DNA from 3 places in the Herbaspirillum sp. GW822-FHT03A08 genome. Region 2 is predicted to be linked to each of the others. Evidence: predicted binding sites of a transcription regulator. Region 2 holds the regulator's gene; each other region holds the start of a gene.
The links. Region 2 encodes LexA, which represses DNA repair genes until DNA is damaged. Its sites were predicted from a motif close to ACTGTATNNNNATACAGT; they were not measured.
Positions count from the first base shown of each region.

Region 1 (6,362 bases), 600 kb from region 2:
TCAATATTGAAAACCTGACGGACAAGTATTACTACACCGGTCTGGGCGGCTATAACGGCTACACCTACGGCAATCCGCGTAATGCGTGGCTGAAAGCGACTTACAGCTTCTGATCGATATTCACGGGCGCGAGAGGGGGAAAACGCTCGTGCCCGCTGCGGTGGAAGATTCGCATGCGGTCAGAATCGATTTCCGATAACCTTCGGGCAAATTTGCTGGCAACGCGTGCCGCGGGAAAACCGCGATGCGTTTGTGTTCATGGCTCACCGATGGTGTAAAGGGACCGGTCAGCGCGCAATAGTAGGTCGCGATGAAAACATGTTTCGACGGAATCACTTCAAACAGATAGGTATCCAGTAGTGCGCCGACCACGACTTCAAGGTCGAGTTCTTCGCGAATTTCGCGTGCAAGGCATTCAGTGGAGGATTCTCCAATTTCGATGCGGCCACCGGGGAGTTCCCACTCTTCACGTTCATTGAGGAGCAGCACGACGTCACCGCCGGGAGTATGTAAAACGCCTTTGATGGATACCGGGTACATGGTGTGTTCCTGAGTGATGTTGCTGTCGGTACGGTTGTAAGGTCTACCTACTATTTCCACATGCCGCGCATGCGTGCCGCCACGTCCACGCGCATCTGCTTTGCGTCAGGACGGCCGCTCGGCCCGACCGCTACAACCGGCCACGCGCTGCTTGAAAAATGCGGCAGTATGCCTGGCGGTATGAAGCGTGTGCGTGACGCATAGACATGGCGGTCGCCTTGCGCATGCTGACCGCCGGTGAAAAACTTTTGCGGCACCATCAGGTGCAGGTCATCCTTGGCGCGCGTCATGGCGACATACAGGAGACGGCGTTCCTCTTCGATTTCATCGGTGCTGCCGGTGGCCAGATCAGCGGGGATGCAGCCGTCGACTACGTTGAGCACATAGACTGATTTCCATTCCTGTCCCTTGGAGGAGTGAATGGTCGACAGGATCAGATAGTCTTCATCGAGCAAGGGAATGCCCGATTGATCGCTGGTGGCATCCGGCGGATCCAGCGTCAGTTCGGTGAGAAAACGTTCGCGCGACGGGTAGCCTGAGGCGATCTGTTCCAATTGCAGCAAATCAGCCTGACGCGTGGTGGCGTCTTCGTGTTTGCGTTCCAGATGCGGCGCATACCAGCTGCGCGCATGGGCGATTTCACCGGGCCAGCCGGTTTTACCTTGCGCCATGAATTGCAGCACTTCGACGAAAGCGCTCCAGTCGTCGCCTGCACGTGGCGGCGCGGGCAGGGTGGACAAGGCGGCAATCGGATCGGCATGCGCCGACATGGCATCGAGCACCTTTTGCGCGGAGCCGGGCCCCACGCCCGGCAGCAATTGCATCAGACGGAAACCCGCCACGCGATCGCGCGGATTCTGCACGAAGCGCAGCATGGCCAGCATGTCCTTGACGTGTGCGCTGTCGAGGAATTTGAGTCCGCCGAATTTGACGAAGGGAATGTTTCGACGCACCAGCTCGATCTCCAGCGGGCCGCTGTGGTCGGAGGCGCGGAACAGGACAGCTTGTTCTTTGAGCGTGCTGCCGGCTTCGCGATTTTCCAGAATGCGCTCAACGATGTAGCGTGCCTGGTCGGCTTCGTCGCGCACGGATACCAGATGCGGCTTGTCGTCGGAGGTGCGCTCGGTCCAGAGATTTTTGGTGAAGCGTTCGAGCGCCTTGTCGATGACGCTATTGGCGGCGGCAAGGATCGGTTGCGTCGAACGATAGTTGCGGTCAAGCGTGACGATGTCGGCCGGCGGGTCGAAGGCGCGTGGAAAGTCGAGGATGTTGCGTACGGTCGCCGCACGGAAAGAGTAGATCGCCTGCGCGTCATCGCCGACCACGGTTAGGCCGCGGCCGTCCGGCTTCAGCGCCAGCAGGATGGAAGATTGCAGACGGTTGGTGTCCTGATACTCATCCACCAGCACGTGGTCGAAGCGGGCGCCGATGTCATCGGCCAGCACGCGGTCTTCGATGGTCTGCGCCCAGTACAGCAGCAGGTCGTCGTAATCGAGCACGTTGTGCGCCTGCTTGGCTTCGACGTAGGCGCCGAAAAGCGTGCGCAATTGCGTTTCCCATTCGGCGCACCAGGGAAAGACCTTGTGCAGGATGCTGTCGAGCGGCGCTTCCGAATTGACGACGCGGGAATAAATGGCGAGACAGGTCGCTTTCAACGGGAAACGTTTTTCCGTTTTGGACAGGCCCAGTTCATGGCGCACCAGGTTCATCAGATCGGCGGAGTCTTCTCTGTCATGGATGGAGAAACTCGGATCGAGGCCGATCTGGTCGGCGTATTCTCGCAAGAGCTGCGCACCGATGCCATGGAAGGTGCCGGCCCACGACAGCGCATCGGCCATGATGCGGCCATTGGCGCCCATTGCTTCGCCGCAAATGCGCTGCACGCGGCGCGTCATCTCGGCGGCGGCACGGCGTGAAAATGTCATGAGCAGAATGCGACGTGGATCGGCGCCGTTGACGATCAGGTGGGCGACACGGTGCGCGAGCGTATTGGTTTTGCCGGAACCTGCGCCGGCGATTACCAGCAGAGGGCGGGCCGGCGCCACATCGCGCTGGCCGGGAGTGATGCCGAACTCCACTGCCTGGCGTTGTTCGGCATTGAGTTTTTCCAGATAATCGATGTTCATTGTTTGCTCGCTGCTGTGAGTTACCGAGTCTGATGCGCCGAGCGCGGGCTCTATTTTACTGTGGTTTTATACAGTTTCGGCATCGGTTACATATTTCCCGGGAAAGCTGCGTCGGCCGGCCGTGAGCAAATAGATGGGTAGTGATGAAAGACCGTCAATGGATTCTGCCGAACTGCTGTCTATACTGAGACGATTGCCCGTGAAAATAATGTTGCAGCGGTCGCAATGCCGCATCTGGTGCGGTGCAGCGGGCGATGGCAACATACCCGGCACTGCTGAAAATGGGTTGATTTCTGCTGCAAAAAAGACGATTCGGCGCTTGTGTCGGACGTGAGTCGCCGAGTAGAATTTCCTTCCGACAACTCCATATAGAGGTGTGGCTATGAACAAGACTCTCGCGTTGCTCGACTGTTTGGCCCAACTCAAGGAGGCGCAGAATTGCGCAGATGCCTTGCTTTCCGATATCGTCGCTGACGCCGTCCGCGCGAACAAAGGCAAGGGCGACGTCCCCAAGCCGGCGACGCTGAAAGCGTTTCGCAACGCACTGAAATCCGCCAACACGCATTGCTATCAGGCGGAGCTGATCCTCGCCGAGTTTGATGCCTTGCAGACGGTCATGCCGATCGGCAAACAGCAACTTCCTTCCGTTACCTACAGCATCTGATTTCGCATCATCTGGTCCGCGTCGCCCGAACGGCGGCAGCGGACCAGATGCTCGGACAATCAATCCGGTTTGCCTTCTGGCAACGCACCAAAACACGCGGCCCCGTCAGCGATGCATGACGAACTTTGTGCAGCTCATGACCACTATGTCGCATATACCGCGCATGTTGCTTGCGCGTCTGCGTTTTTCCTGCCGTCATTTCTCGTTTCCTCGCGCTGTCGGTGACGATCAGTGGAATCCTCTTTGTTGTCGACCTGAAACGAGAAGAGGCCAGCCGCAGCCGTGAGGAAGAATGAAAAGGGCGGGTGGCCGGGAAGGGAATCATCGTGTGTGGAAATTTCTGCCGGCAATCGCGGAACATTGTTGCCGCAAGGCACTCTTAAAAACATCATGTGGTCCATTTGAGCGACAGACCACGCATGACTTTGTGTCTACAATGGACCCGGCAGATATATTGCTTATGCATAGGCATCGGTCCGCGGCATGTCCACACATGTTCCTCGATGTTCATACCCTGTTGCCAGGGAGTTAAATTGCGATCCGGATTTTCATTGAAAGCAAAATGGCCCCGCGCCCTGATCCAGGATGGATGGGGCTTGTCCGTCTGCTTTGTGATGCTGTCGTCGCTGGTGCTGGTGGTGATCTGGAGCATCACGATGATGCATGTGTCCAGTGAAAAAAAGCTGGCCATGGAAAGTGCCGCCGGGGAAAGCAAAAACATGGCTGCGATCATGGCCTCCAATCTCAACGACAGATTGGATCGCGCAATGTTGTACGGAACCGTCGCCAACAAAATTCTGGACGGCGATAACGCTGCCGCCGATTACCTGAATCTGCTCTTCAACGGCGATACCGCCTATGTCCGCTCGGCCGTCTTCGACGCCGATATGAAATTGCGTTATTCATCAGGCGGTTCGCCCACCGAGAGCGGTTTTGCGGATCTGATCCGGCAAACGCATTTTCCTGCTGCTGCGAACGTTGACGGCGCCGCTCCGCAAGTCGGCGCCATCGTGCTGGGAAAAGCCGACGGTTATGCCTGGCGGATTCCTTTGCTGGTACCTTTGAACAGTCCCAGGAATAGCGTGCACGGATTCTTTGTGGCGGTGCTGGATCTTGGCCGCTTCCTCACCGATTATCAGCAGATCGGAGACGGTTACCGAGTCTCGGTGGATAGCGCATCAGGCGCACCCTTGGTGGTGCTCAGCGATGGCAAGCTAACCGGCAGCAGCACGGCAGGCATCGTCAACAAGTTCAGCGGCAGCGAAAATACCCACAGCTCGCCCGGCGTCAGCAATTATCAAAAAGTCGCCGGCTATCCGCTGACCATCACGGTTAGTCTCGATCCGGATTTCATTGTCGCCGACCTGACGCAATCGCATTACGAATACGTGCGCTATGCGATTGTCATCTCGATCGCTGTTGTATCGCTGACGCTGATCCTGATCGGCATTTCTTATCATCGCAAAAGACTGTATCAGCGTCTGGAGCGCTCTGAGCGCGAAAAAATCTGCCTCATCGAACAGCTGGAAAAAGAAAAGACCCGCGCCTATCAGCTGGCCTCGCATGACTATCTGACCGGCATTCCCAACCGCATGCTGTTCAACGAACTTGCTGCAGCTGAGTTGTCGCGTGCCAAGCGCAGTCCCAATCTGTATGCCTTGTTTTTTATCGATCTGGATGGATTCAAACCGATCAACGACACGCTTGGCCATGCTGTCGGCGATCTCTTGCTGCAATCGGTGGCGCAGCGGCTGTGCGCCAGCCTGCGTGAATATGATCTGGTGGCGCGATTGGGCGGGGATGAGTTCGTCGTTCTGCTTTCCGACATCAAATACCAGAGCCAGATTGCCGATATCGCCGACAAGCTGGTCAAGACTGTCGGTGCGCCTTTCCTCAATATCGCCGGGCATGAGGTATGCACCAGCCTGAGCATCGGCATTGCGCTTTTCCCCGACGACGGCCATACCGTCGACGAGCTTCTCTCCAAAGCCGACACAGCGATGTACGTTGCCAAGAAAGCAGGCAAGGGCGCCTATCGCTTCCATGACTCAGGCATGCGCAGCGGACACGTCAGCCGTCTGCCGGCCGGCACGCGCTATTTGTCTGCCTGATCAGCCATTCGCGATTTCAATTGTTTGAGAAACGCACGCACCACGGGCGACTTTTCGTGGCGGCGTGACGCCAGGGCAATCGCGCCGGGAATGCTTTTACCTTCAATCTGCCTGTACACGACGCCCGGCATGTGCACGCGCTGCATCACGGATACCGGCACGATTGCAACGCCTTGTCCCAGCGATACCAGCGTGATGACCGCTACCAGGCCGCCAGGATTGGCGATGGTACGCGGCACGAAGCGGCCGCGCCGTCCCACTTCCATCGTCCCCGACGCCTGTTCCGGCAGGATGAATTGTTCGCTCGCAAGGTCAGTGGCGGGCAAGATTTCTTTCTGTGCCAAAGGCGAGTCTTCCGGCAGCGCGGCGACAAAATCGTCATAGAGCAGTGTCAGAAATGTGACGTCCGGCGGGCAGGGCACCGGCGGCCGGATAAACGCCAGGTCCATGCGGCCATCGCTGACCATGATCGGGAGACTATCCATCGGCGCCTCGATCAGATTCAGCTTGACCAGCGGATAGGCGCTGCGAAAGCGCGCTACCTCGGTTTGCAGCAAACCTGAATAGGCCGCCGAGGCTATGTAGCCGATTTCGATGCGTCCGATTTCTCCCCGGCCTGCGCGCCGCGCGGCTTCTTCCGCCAGCGCAGCCTGATGCAGCGTGCGCAACACTTCTTCGCGAAATACTTCCCCGGCCGACGTCAGGTGCACCGAACGCTTGGTGCGCTGAAACAGGCGCACATCGAGCAGGCGTTCGATTTCCTGGATTTGCTTGGTCAAGGCCGGCGGTGAAATACCGAGTTGCTCCGCCGCACGGGCGAAATGCAAGGTCTCGGCGACGGCCGCAAAACAGCGGAAGTGACGCAGTTCCATGAGGATTCCAATAATTAACTACAAAGAAATTAAATTGCAGTTTGTATGT
Region 1 covers NZ_JBXANR010000003.1:862,404-868,765, forward strand. The annotation lists gene AC1RN6_RS13120 (TonB-dependent siderophore receptor) at 1-113, shown strand, start outside; gene AC1RN6_RS13125 (NUDIX hydrolase) at 121-540, opposite strand; gene AC1RN6_RS13130 (ATP-dependent helicase) at 591-2,666, opposite strand; gene AC1RN6_RS13135 (hypothetical protein) at 3,049-3,330, shown strand; gene AC1RN6_RS13140 (diguanylate cyclase domain-containing protein) at 3,882-5,441, shown strand; gene AC1RN6_RS13145 (LysR family transcriptional regulator) at 5,426-6,313, opposite strand.
Region 1: AC1RN6_RS13130 (ATP-dependent helicase) is a predicted target of LexA. The motif match lies at 2,724-2,741, and genes of this name have one in related genera.

Region 2 (6,362 bases):
TACACAATAAGGACCGCCTTGTAGACGGCCTGCATTGTCCGTCCGGACACAACCGGACGATGAACCCCTGACGTCAGCCGTCAGTCGCCGCCGTAAGGCGAAGCCAGACTGCCGACGTAGTTGTCGTATTTGGTAAATTGTCCAAGGAAAGCGAGACGGATACTGCCGATCGGGCCGTTACGCTGCTTACCGATAATGATTTCGGCGGTGCCTTTATCCGGAGAATCCGGATTGTAAACTTCGTCGCGATAAATGAACAAAATAACGTCGGCATCCTGCTCAATAGCGCCGGATTCACGCAAGTCGGACATTACGGGACGTTTGTTCGGACGTTGTTCCAGCGCGCGATTCAGCTGGGACAAGGCGATCACCGGGCAATTCAGTTCTTTGGCCAAGCCCTTCAGGCTTCGCGAAATTTCGGAAATTTCCGAGGCGCGGTTTTCACCGCTATTGCCGCCGCCGTTACCGGACATCAGTTGCAAGTAGTCGATAATGATAAGGCCGAGCTTGCCGCATTGACGCGCCAGGCGGCGTGAGCGTGCGCGCAATTCGATCGGGCTTAACGCCGGGGTTTCATCGATGTAGAACTGGGCGTCATTCATCTTCTGAATGGCGTGCGTCAGGCGCGGCCAATCTTCGTCAATCAGACGGCCGGTACGCAAGCGGTGCTGATCGAGACGGCCGACGGAGCCCAGCATACGCATCGCGAGCTGGGCGCCGCCCATTTCCATGGAAAACACAGCAACCGGCAGTCCGCTGTCGATGGCAACGTTTTCACCAATGTTGATGGAAAACGCAGTTTTACCCATGGAAGGACGGCCAGCGACGATAATCAGGTCGCCCGGCTGCAGGCCGGAAGTCATCTTGTCGAGGTCGATAAAGCCGGTCGGCACACCGGTGATGTCACTGGTGCTATCGCGGTTGTACAGTTCGTCAATACGCTCAACCACCTGCGTCAACAACGGCTGGATAGCCAGGAAGCCCTGCGCGCCGCGCGAGCCCTCTTCGGCGATGGCGAAAATCTTGGATTCCGCTTCGTCAAGCATCTGCTTGACGTTCTTGCCTTGCGGATTGAAGGCGTCGCCGGAGATTTCGTCGGAGACTGTAATCAGCTTGCGGAGCACACCGCGGTCGCGCACGATTTCAGCGTAACGGCGGATATTAGCTGCAGACGGAGTGTTTTGCGCCAGTGCGTTGAGATAGCTCAATCCCCCCACTTCTTCCGCCTTGCCACTGGTCGACATGGCTTCGTAGACGGTAATCACGTCCGCCGGCTTGCTTTCGTTGATCAGCTTGACGATGTGTTGGAAGATGATGCGGTGATCGTAACGATAAAAATCGTCCGCGCTGACAAAGTCAGCGATACGGTCCCAAGCAGCGTTATCCAGCATCAAACCACCCAGGACGGATTGTTCGGCTTCAATGGAGTGCGGCGGGACACGCAGGGATTCTATTTGCGGATCGGAAGATGCGTTCATGGCGCGCATTATACCTGCTAAGAGTGGTCGCTTCAGGAGCGGCGGCGAATTTAGCCGGTTTTGACAAACGAAATACAGCAGAGCTTTGCACCGGTTTATCCTCTGGGAAAGAGGACAAATCCGGCACAATAAAAAAGCCAGGCGAACCCGGCTTCTTTATTCAGTACATGGAACGACTTCGGCGTAAAACTTACGCGTGTTCGCCCACGACAGCAACAGTCACGTCAACCACGACGTCGGTGTGCAGAGCAACCGAAACAGCGTGCTCGCCGACGACCTTGAAAGGACCTTGCGGCAGGCGAACTTGCGACTTTTCGACCGGGAAACCTTGCTTTGCCAGCGCTTCAGCGATGTCAAAGTTGGTTACGGAACCGAACAGACGGCCATCAACGCCGGACTTTTGCGAAATTTGAACAGTCAGGCCGCTCAGCTTTTCGCCTTGTGCTTGTGCTGCTGCCAGCTTTTCAGCGGCTGCTTTTTCCAGCTCAGCGCGCTTCGCTTCAAATTCAGCGATCGCTGCGGCTGTAGCACGGCGAGCCATGCGTTGTGGGATCAGGAAGTTACGTGCATAACCGTCTTTGACGCGGACAACTTCGCCCAGGCCACCGAGATTAACGACTTTTTCCAACAGAATAACTTGCATATTTTTCTCCTATATCTCGTCGTCAATTACGCGTTGTGCAGATCAGTGTATGGCAGCAACGCGAGGTAACGTGCGCGCTTGATCGCGGTGTCAACTTGACGCTGATAGTGTGCTTTGGTGCCGGTCAGACGTGCTGGCATGATCTTGCCGTTTTCTTGCACGAAATCCTTCAGAGTGTCGACGTCTTTGTAGTCGACTTGCTCAACACCTGCTGCGGTGAAGCGGCAGAATTTTTTACGTTTGAACAGCGGGTTTTGCTGTTGGCGTTTTTGCTTCAACTTGCTTTTATCGAACTTTTTACCGAATGCCATTTTGCGGCTCCTGATATCTAAAAATTGAGTGGTTCTAAACTACAGATTCAAAATCAACGATGTGAAACACGAGGCTTTTGCTGTTGCGATTTCTGCGTGCCATGAAGCCGGTGAATTTGAGCATCTCGCCGAGACCGGCCCGATTAAGCCGGCCTGAAATTTCGCCTGCAGCAAATGCAGTGATTTCAAACTCGACCAACCTCTTGATGCCTGCCTCAGCCTGTTCCGACTGGTGCTGCAATTTTGCAGTCACTACCGGTATGCCCGCCGGGGTGTAACGTATGACGTCACGCTCGGCGATGATGGCAACAAACTGAAACTGGTTCACTCTCCCTGGTACTTTTCTATCGCAGCGTCAGCAATTAGGCTGCAGGTGCTTCTGCGCGATTGCTCTTTGCTGCATCTTCCTTTTGGACAGCCTTCAGGATTGGCGAAGGACCGGTTTCGGCCTTCTTCATCTTGACTGTCAGGTGACGCAACACAGCATCGTTGAACTTGAAGCCGGTTTCGATTTCGGCCAGAGTTTCGCCGTCAACTTCGATATTCAGGCAAACGTAGTGCGCTTTTGCCAGTTTTTGGATTTGGTACGCCAATTGACGACGGCCCCAATCTTCGACACGGTGAATCTTGCCGCCGCGCGCAGTAACGATGCCCTTGTAACGCTCGATCATCGCTGGAACTTGCTCGCTTTGGTCCGGATGGACGATAAATACGATTTCATAATGACGCATGTAGACTCCTTTATGGACTGATTAACAAATCGCCCACCTCGGCGTCAAGACGAGTGTGGGAAGAGGAAAGCCCGCAATCATACAACATTCGGCCAAAAACCTCAATACATTCAGGCATTTGCTGTTGGATTGCCGCCGTACCACTCGGCCGCACAGATGACATGATTTCAATATTGCAGATTGACACTGCTTTATAACTGTATAAAAATACAGACTGTTTATGCACCCAGCATAACTTCCCCGAAAGCCACCATGCTCAAACTGACCGCCCGCCAGGAACAGATCCTCAATCTGATCAAAGACGCCATTGAAAACACCGGCTTCCCTCCGACGCGTGCAGAGATTGCCACCGAGCTCGGCTTTCGCTCAGCCAATGCGGCCGAGGAACATTTGCAGGCATTGGCGCGAAAAGGCGCCATTGAGATTTCCCCCGGAACATCACGCGGCATCCGCCTGCGGGACAGCGCCTCCTCAATCGGCGGTGGTCGCCAGATGGCGCTGCCGCATCCCGCCCTCATGCAACTTTCGCTGCCACTGGTCGGACGCGTAGCTGCCGGCTCGCCGATTCTGGCGCAGGAACATATAGAGAGTAATTACAACGTCGATCCTGCCCTCTTTTCGGCAAAGCCGGATTATTTGCTGAAGGTGCGCGGCATGTCGATGCGCGACGCCGGCATTCTTGACGGCGACTTGCTCGCAGTCAAAAAGACCGATCAGGCTCGCAACGGCCAAATCGTTGTGGCGCGCCTGGGGGACGATGTCACCGTCAAACGCTATCGCAAAACCGGCTCATTGATAGAATTGCTGCCGGAAAACCCGGACTTCAACATTATTAAAGTATCTGCAGAAGAAGATAATTTTGCACTGGAAGGATTAGCTGTAGGCTTGCTGCGCAGCTGGAACTGACGCAAGTCGCCCCCTCCCCCCAATCCAGGAAGGCCCGCTAATTGCGGGCTTTTTTACGTCTGTTTGCACAATCAAATGAGAAATTGCATCATATGATATGCACTGATTAATTGCGCCGTCACCATGGCGATCAGTTCACCCGCGACGCCCGGAGTGAAGAAGATCCCAGGGACATCATCACCTGCCAAGGATTTCCAATGTCAACGCGTAGCAGCAACAAGCCCGTCAAAAATACATCGCCCAACCTCAAAGATCTGCTTGCCGTTCGTGAATGCCTTAGCTTTCTGGACGACCACAAGGTTGCTGAGGCAAAAGAACTCTGCGCCCAAGTCCTCAAGCGCGCTCCTGACCTGGTTTTCGCCAATCATGCATGGGGACTGATCGCCATGCGCGAAAACAACCATGCAGAAGCAGAAAAAGCGCTGCGCAAGGCAATCAAAGCAGACCCGCAAAACGCCGAATACCTGACGAACCTGGGAGGTGCAGTACTGAGTCAAGACCGCATCGACGACGCAATTGCTATCTACGAACAAGCCATTCAGCTCGACCCCGAGAACAAGGAAGCACGCGTCGGTCTGGCAAACGCATTGCATGAAAAGAACGACGCCGACGCCTCCATCGCGTATTTTGAGGATGCAGCAAAGCGCGCTCCGGACGCGCCGGGCCCGCTCTCCCACTTGGGGAAAGCACTGATCGACGCAAAGCGATATCAGGAAGCCGTTGGCGTTCTGCTGAAGTCGATGGAGCTCCAAATCAACTTCGCCCCCGCCCACACTAATCTCGGCATAGCATTTCAGGAAATGAATATGCTTAACGACGCGCTGGAATGCCACAAAACGTCGTTATTGCTGGACCCTACAGATATCTACGCGCAGTACAAGATTGCCGACACTTATATAAAGCTGAAGGACTACGATAAAGCGCATGAACACTACGAGCGCGTCATCGAGCTGGCTCCCAAGGACCCCAACAGCTATACAAAACTGGCGTCGAGCCTGTTTTCAAATCAGGATCGCTACGAAGATGCGATGACGCTCTTCCATCGCGCGCTGAAAATCGACCCGAAGCATCCGGTAACGCTGAACAATATCGGCGCCACCATGTACGACTATGGCGAGACCACCACGTCTTTGCAATATTTTAAAGATGCGCTGGCCCTCAAACCCAACTATCTGACCGCGCAACACAATCTTGCACTTGGACAACTTTTGGCCGGGGATCTCAAAGATGGCTGGGCCAATCACGAAAGCCGGCTGGAAGTCAAAGAGCGCCGCTATGTCTATAAACTGATCCACAAATTGTTCGGCGTCATCCCCAAATGGGACGGCAAGTCCTCCCTAAAGGGAAAATACATCTTGCTGATGCACGAGCAAGGCTTCGGCGACAGCATCCAGTTCGTACGCTATGTACATATGCTACTCGCTCAAGGAGCGCGCGTGGCCCTGCACGTCAAGGATCCCCTAGCCCGGCTGTTTCGCAGCGTATCGGATCAGATCACCCTGGTCAGGGAGAACGATCCGCTGCCGAAGTGCGATTGCGCCTATGTGTTGATGAGCCTGCCGCTCGCGCTGGGAACCGACCATGTGGAGGATATTCCGTCGTACCCGTCATATTTGTCAGCGGATCCAGCTGATGTTGCCAAATGGGCCGACAAAATAGATACCCTATCGGGAAATAAAACCGACTTGCGCGTCGGATTTGTCTGGGCCGGCAATCCGGAACACGGCAACGATCGCAAGCGTTCGATCCCGCTGGAGACGTTTGCACCTATATTGAACGTCCCCGGCGTCAAATTCTTTTCGATCCAGAAAGGTCATGCGACACCGGACTTGGCCAAACTTCCGCCGGAGTTACCGGTGTTCAATATTGGCAATGATTTCAACGACTTTGCCGATACGGCCGCAGCCATGGCGAATCTGGATCTGATTATTAGCGTCGATACTTCCGTCGTCCATCTTGCCGGCGCACTTGGCCGCCCAACGTGGACGCTGCTCCCTCAAACTCCAGACTGGCGCTGGCTGAATGACCGGGAAGATTCTCCTTGGTATCCGAGCATGCGCCTCTTCAGACAACAAGAACGCGGCGACTGGCCGTCCGTCATTGCAAAAGTATCATCAGAACTGGCTGTATTGCGCGACAAAAAGAAACGAAATCTCGCCTAATCAAAGACTTACCACCCATCCCAATTGCATTGCGTCAACTTTATCCATTGAGGCAATGCAATCCTCCCCCGCATCATTTCAGGAACTTTTACAAATAAACTCACTAAAGTTTTCTGAAATGCCGTCGAAAT
Region 2 covers NZ_JBXANR010000003.1:264,085-270,446, reverse strand. The annotation lists gene AC1RN6_RS10430 (replicative DNA helicase) at 81-1,478, opposite strand; gene rplI (50S ribosomal protein L9) at 1,669-2,121, opposite strand; gene rpsR (30S ribosomal protein S18) at 2,148-2,432, opposite strand; gene priB (primosomal replication protein N) at 2,467-2,760, opposite strand; gene rpsF (30S ribosomal protein S6) at 2,795-3,163, opposite strand; gene lexA (transcriptional repressor LexA) at 3,416-4,069, shown strand; gene AC1RN6_RS10400 (tetratricopeptide repeat protein) at 4,267-6,231, shown strand.

Region 3 (6,362 bases), on a different contig from region 2:
GCATAGTCGGCTCTCAGACTCGGCTCTCGAAAAAACATCGGACCGCAACGGGTCCGATGAGAATTACTGCATGAAGCGAAGGCGCAGGTATCAGACAAACGACACCGTCAGTCCCGGCAAGGCAACACCGGAGAAGGCCGTGATCCAGGTTTGCCCGGCCTCGATCGGATAGGCGTCGGTCCAGGTGCCGGTGGTGATGATTTCCCCTGCCGCCAGCGGTGCAAACTGCGGTTGCGTCTTCAGCAACTGATGCAGATGCCACAGGGCGTGCAACGGACTGTCGGCTTCGTCGTTGAAAAAACCTGCGGCCCGCAACGTGCCGGTGCTGTCGGTACTGCTCGACAGCGAGACGCTGGCGCCGGCAAGGATGTGCGCCAGATTGTGACGGGTGGAGGACGACAAGACATGCGGCTCACCGATGATGAGCGTGCCGTGCAGGCCGAAGGCGGCGATCGCGTCGGCGACGGTGAACTCCCAGTTGGCGAAAGGACAGGCGACGATTTCAAAGCCATGCGCCATCCATTCGATGCATTCGGCCAGTTCGTCGATGGTGGCGTCGGGCGACGGCGCCTGGCCCAGCTTGAAGACGATTTCGGGTTCGATGCGCGGTTGCAGCGCACCGACCAGGCATTGCTTGCCGTGATTGTCGTCAGCATAACGAACCGTGCTGTCGTAAATATGCGCCCAGATCGGGATGCGCACGTCGTCCGTCACGCCGTATTTGTCCCAGGTCTTGTGAACGGTAAAACCAATCTTGCGGCCGATGGGCTGGTCGCCTTGTGCTACGCGAATATCGAGGATACGGCGGGCAATGTCGTAAGCGTCGTCAACGGACAGCGGTTCGGAAGAGGACAGAAGCGGCAGTAGACATGCGTTTGCGCGTGCATCGAGGAGTTGATGCGCGTACCGACTGGCTTGGCTCGACATAAGCATGAGAGGCTCGCACAGAAAGATAGTGAATAGCTATCCATTGTCGATGACGATTAATTTTTGCACAAGTGAAAATAAGGACATCATTACAAAGTTTGCCAAATTTTCTTTGCAAGTTTTCAATAAAACGGCAAAATCAATACCGACGAGTACGTCAAACACTTTTGACGCTGTCGCGTGATTTATTCCCATAAATCAACTAAATGGGCTGGTTGCACTTGCCCGCAAGAAAGGGACACGATGATGCGATCCATGCACTCCCCTTTTTCACCTCGCGTTCCGCGAGTTTTACGGCCTTCCTTCATTGTGCCTCGTCTGGCAACGGCATTGCTGATGCTGACTTGCCTGGCGACCTCCGCCGCACAGGCGCAGGACGATACGCTGGAAGTCGGAATCGGCTTCGCCGCGCCATTGACGGAAGTGCGCGTGCAAGCCGGCCTGGATGCCGCCAGACTTGCCGTGGAACAAGCAAATCTGCGCAATCCTCAAGTCGGCGGACGCAAGGTGCGTTTCGTCTTGCGCACGCAGGACGACAAAGGCGACGTACGCACCGCCCCGCTGGTGGCGCAGTATCTGGTCGACAGCGGCGTAGTCGGTGTCATCGGCCACTGGACATCGTCGTGCAGCATCGCCGCCGCGCCCGTGTACCAGCGCGCCCGCATGGCACAGGTGTCGCCGGCATCGACCTCCCATAAATTCACGCAGCTCAGTGCGCCGACGACGTTCCGCATCATGGGACACGACGACGACAACGGCACCTATCTTGCGCGCTATGTCATCAACGATCTGAAAGCCCAGCGCATCATGATCGTTGACGACGGCAGCCAGTTCGGCATCGGCCTGGCGGATCAGTTCGGTAATATCGTGCGCGCGGAAAAGGGCCGCATCATCGATCGCAGCAGCATCAGCAACAAGACTTCGGATTTCAATGCGGTGCTGCGCACGGCAAAACAAGAGAAGGTGGATCTGATCTTTCTGAGCGCGCGCGTCAATCAAAGCGGCGAATTTGTGCGCAACATGAAGCGGCTGGGCGTTTCGGCCACTTTGCTTGCCACCGGCGGCACCGTCAGCATGACGTTCCTGTCCACTGCGGGCGATGCGGCGGAAGGCGTCATGGCCATGGAGCCGGGCCCGGCACTGGAACGGCTGCCCGAGTGGAAGAAGCTGCAAAAAGATTTCTCGACGCGCGGCAAAGGAGAGATGGCGCCCTTCACGATCTTCGCCTACGACGCCACCAGCGTATTGATCGCGGCCATCCTGCAAGCCAATTCGCTGCAACCGGCTGAGATCGTCAAGACACTGCACCAGATTCGCTACAAGGGAGTGACGGGAAACATCTCTTTCGACAGCGAAGGCAATCTGCACCAGCCGGTGTATACGCTCTACCGCGTGCAAAACAAGGTGTGGGTGCCCGTCAAGAGTTTTGGCGCATCAGCAAAGTAGACTAAGGCAATGACGCCGGCCGCGCTGCGTCAGCCGGCCCAGAGGTCGCCGTTGGGACTGGTGCGCGGCGCCGTCACACCGAAGTGAGTATAGGCCGCCGGCGTCGCCACGCGTCCGCGCGGCGTGCGTTGCAAATAGCCTTGCTGGATCAGATAAGGCTCGAGCACGTCTTCAATCGTGTCACGCTCTTCGCCGATGGCGGCCGCCAGATTGTCGAGGCCGACCGGACCGCCGTTGAATTTGAACAGCACCGCTTCCAGCAGTTTGCGGTCCATCAGGTCGAAACCGACCGGGTCGACATCCAGCATCACCAGTGCGGCGTCAGCCATGGCTTGCGTGATGCGGCCGTTGCCCTTCACTTCCGCATAGTCGCGCACGCGGCGCAACAGGCGGTTGGCGATGCGTGGCGTGCCGCGGCTGCGCTTGGCGATTTCCAGCGCGCCCTCTTCGACGATGGGCGCGTTAAGCAAACCGGCGCTGCGCGTGACGATGCGCGCCAGTTCCGGCGGCGAATAGAATTCCAGGCGCGCGACGATGCCGAAACGGTCGCGCAGCGGATTGGTCAGCATGCCCGCGCGCGTCGTGGCGCCGACCAGCGTGAACGGTTGCAGGTCGAGGCGCACCGAGCGCGCAGCAGGACCTTCGCCGATCATGATGTCGATCTGATAGTCCTCGAGCGCAGGGTAGAGAATTTCTTCGACTACCGGCGACAAGCGATGGATCTCGTCGATGAAGAGGACGTCGTTGGCTTCCAGGTTGGTCAGCAAGGCGGCCAGATCGCCGGCGCGCTCCAGCACCGGGCCGGAAGTCTGGCGCAGGTTGACGCCCATTTCACGCGCGATGATATGCGCCATGGTGGTCTTGCCGAGGCCCGGCGGCCCGAACAGCAATGTATGGTCGAGCGCTTCGCCGCGCTGGCGTGCCGCCGAGATGAAGATCTCAAGCTGGCCGCGGACTTTTTCCTGGCCGACGTATTCATCCAGCTGCTTGGGACGCAGTGCGCGTTCGATCGCTTCCTCGTTGGCCGAAGCCGGGGTGGCCGCGATGATGCGCTGTTCGGAGAAGTCGTCAGTCTGGATGCTCATGGATGGTGGCTACGCGCTATTTATGCTTTGGACAACGCCTTGAGGGCGTGCTTGATGCCTTCCGACACGGTGGCGTCGGCCGGCACCTGCTTGAGCGCCAGCGTCGCTTCCTTGTCGGAATAGCCGAGCGCCAGCAAGGCGTTGAGGATATCCGAAGTCGTGTCGTGATGCACTACGCCGCCGACCGCACCCAGATCGGCGCCGAGCTTGCCCTTGAGTTCGAGCAACAGGCGCTCCGCGGTTTTCTTGCCGATGCCGGGCACCTTGGTGAGGCGGCCTGCTTCCTGCAAGGTTACCGCCTGCGCCAAGTCGCTGACCGACATGCCCGATAAGATCGACAAGGCCGTGCGCGCGCCAACGCCGGAGATCTTGATCAATTCCTTGAAAGTATTGCGCTCCTCCGCGCTGCCGAAACCGAACAGCACATGCGCGTCTTCGCGGATCGCCAGATGGGTCAGCAATACGACCTTCTCGCCCAGGCCCGGCAGATTGTAGAAGGTACTCATGGGCACGCCGACCTCGTAACCGACGCCATTGCAATCGACCAGCAATTGCGGAGGATTTTTTTCGAGCAGGATTCCGGAGAGACGACCGATCATGATGGCTGAGGAGAAAGATGAATGGTGGAATGATACAGTACTGTTCGGATAAACAGTATATCCATCAGCAAGGTTGCCACCCCATTGCATGACGAATCCAGCCGATTTGCCTAACACCACTCCGGTGGGCTATTGTCTGCCCTGTTTCCCTTCAGCACATCCCCAATAAAAGGACACCATGGCCGGCAGCAGCTTTTTCGCATTGATCGACGACATCGCCAGCATTCTCGACGACGTTTCCGTGATGACCAAGGTCGCCGCCAAGAAAACTGCCGGCGTGCTGGGCGACGACCTGGCGCTCAATGCGCAACAGGTTTCCGGCGTGAACGCCGACCGTGAACTGCCTGTGGTGTGGGCGGTGGCAGTCGGATCGTTGAAGAACAAGGCGATTCTGGTGCCGGCCGCGCTGCTCATCAGCACCTTCGTGCCGTGGGCGGTGACACCGCTGCTGATGCTGGGCGGCGCCTTCCTTTGCTTTGAGGGATTTGAGAAACTGGCACACAAATATCTGCCGCACGAGGAAGATCACGGCGGCGAAGATCACGGCGGCCAGCATGCCGCTGCGGCCGACAACGGCGATGCCGCCGCCAGCGAGCAGGACAAGATCAAGGGCGCGATCCGCACCGACTTCGTGCTGTCGGCGGAGATTATCGCCATCACGCTCGGCACCGTCGCGACGGCACCTTTGCAACAGCAGATCATCGTGCTGGTCGGCATCGCGCTGATCATGACTGTCGGTGTGTACGGCGTGGTGGCCGGCATCGTCAAGCTGGACGACGGCGGCTTGTATTTGCTGCGCACGGGCGGCAGCAGCGGTTTCGGCCAGTTCAAGCAACGCGTCGGCCGCGCCATTCTGGTCGCGGCGCCTTACATGATGAAAAGCCTGACCGTCATCGGGACGGTGGCAATGTTCATGGTGGGCGGCGGGATTCTGACGCACGGCATTCCGCCGGTGCATCACTGGATTGCGGACGTCAGTACGCCGCTCGCCGCACTGCCTGCGGTGGGCGGTTTGCTGTCGGTGATTGCACCGTCGGTCATCGATGCGATATTCGGCGTGATTGCCGGCGGCGTGGTGTTGCTGGTGGTGGAAGCGGTAAAGCGCGTACTGAAACTTTTCAGAAAAAACTAACCGATCAGACGACCGCCGCGCACGCGCAGCCCCTTCTTCGCCAATCCCGGCGCCAGCGCTCCGAGCGCGCTCAAGGCTTCGCCGCTATGTGCATGGCAGATCGCCACACCCAGCGCGTCGGCGGCATCGGTGCCGGGCAAACCCGGCAACGCCAGCAAACGCTGCACCATATCCTGCACTTGCTGCTTCTGCGCCTTGCCGTGCCCGGCAACGGCTTGCTTGACCTGCAGCGCGGTGTACTCCGCCACCGCCAGATCGGCATTCACCAGCGCACAAATCGCCGCGCCGCGGGCCTGGCCGAGCAACAGCGTGGACTGCGGATTGACGTTGACGAAGACTTTTTCGATCGCCGCGCAGTCGGGTGCGTAAGTCTTGATGACTTCACCGACGCTGGAGAGAATGACTTTGAGCCGTTGCGGCAGATCGGCATCCGGCGTCTTGATGGTGCCGGAGGCGATATAGGTGAGCTTTGTGCCCTGCTTGTGGATCACGCCAAAACCGGTGGTCCGCAAGCCGGGGTCGATGCCGAGAATTTTCATGAGTCCGAGCGCGCCCATGACTGAACAATTACGCGTCGTCCCGGCTCCCGCGGGGACCCAATGCCGTCAAACGACCATTGCATACAGATCATTCCAATAAGGGTTGGTCTTCTCGATCAACTCGATTTTCCAGGCGCGCCGCCATGCCTTCAGTTGTTTTTCACGAGCAATCGCGCTGACGATATCGTCGAAAACTTCAACATACACTAAATCCTTGACTCCATACTTCTGCGTAAATCCGGATATCAAGCCATGCTTATGTTCGTACACGCGCCGCACCACATCGTTAGTAACGCCGACATATAAGGTTCCGTTGCGTCGGCTCGCCAGAATATAGACGAAATAACTCATGCGCGAATATTATCGTGCATGCGTTAATTGTCAAAAAGAAATTTCTGTCGTCCCAGCGAACGCTGGGACCCAGTGTCTTACCGGCCGTCTTTACGACGCTGGGTCCTGACTTTCGTCAGGACAACACAAGTATTTGAGAACGATGAAAATTAATGGCGGAAGTGACGTGTGCCGGTCAGCAGCATCACCACATCACGTTCGTCCGCCGCATCAATCACTTCCTGATCGCGCATCGAACCGCCCGGATGGATCACGCAAGTCGCGCCGGCATCCACTACCACAT
Region 3 covers NZ_JBXANR010000004.1:511,271-517,632, forward strand. The annotation lists gene AC1RN6_RS15510 (YaiI/YqxD family protein) at 1-4, opposite strand, end outside; gene AC1RN6_RS15515 (2-keto-4-pentenoate hydratase) at 91-933, opposite strand; gene AC1RN6_RS15520 (branched-chain amino acid ABC transporter substrate-binding protein) at 1,264-2,373, shown strand; gene ruvB (Holliday junction branch migration DNA helicase RuvB) at 2,403-3,458, opposite strand; gene ruvA (Holliday junction branch migration protein RuvA) at 3,479-4,057, opposite strand; gene AC1RN6_RS15535 (DUF808 domain-containing protein) at 4,236-5,189, shown strand; gene ruvC (crossover junction endodeoxyribonuclease RuvC) at 5,186-5,728, opposite strand; gene AC1RN6_RS15545 (GIY-YIG nuclease family protein) at 5,795-6,079, opposite strand; gene purH (bifunctional phosphoribosylaminoimidazolecarboxamide formyltransferase/IMP cyclohydrolase) at 6,229-6,362, opposite strand, start outside.
Region 3: ruvA (Holliday junction branch migration protein RuvA) is a predicted target of LexA. The motif match lies at 4,097-4,114, and genes of this name have one in related genera.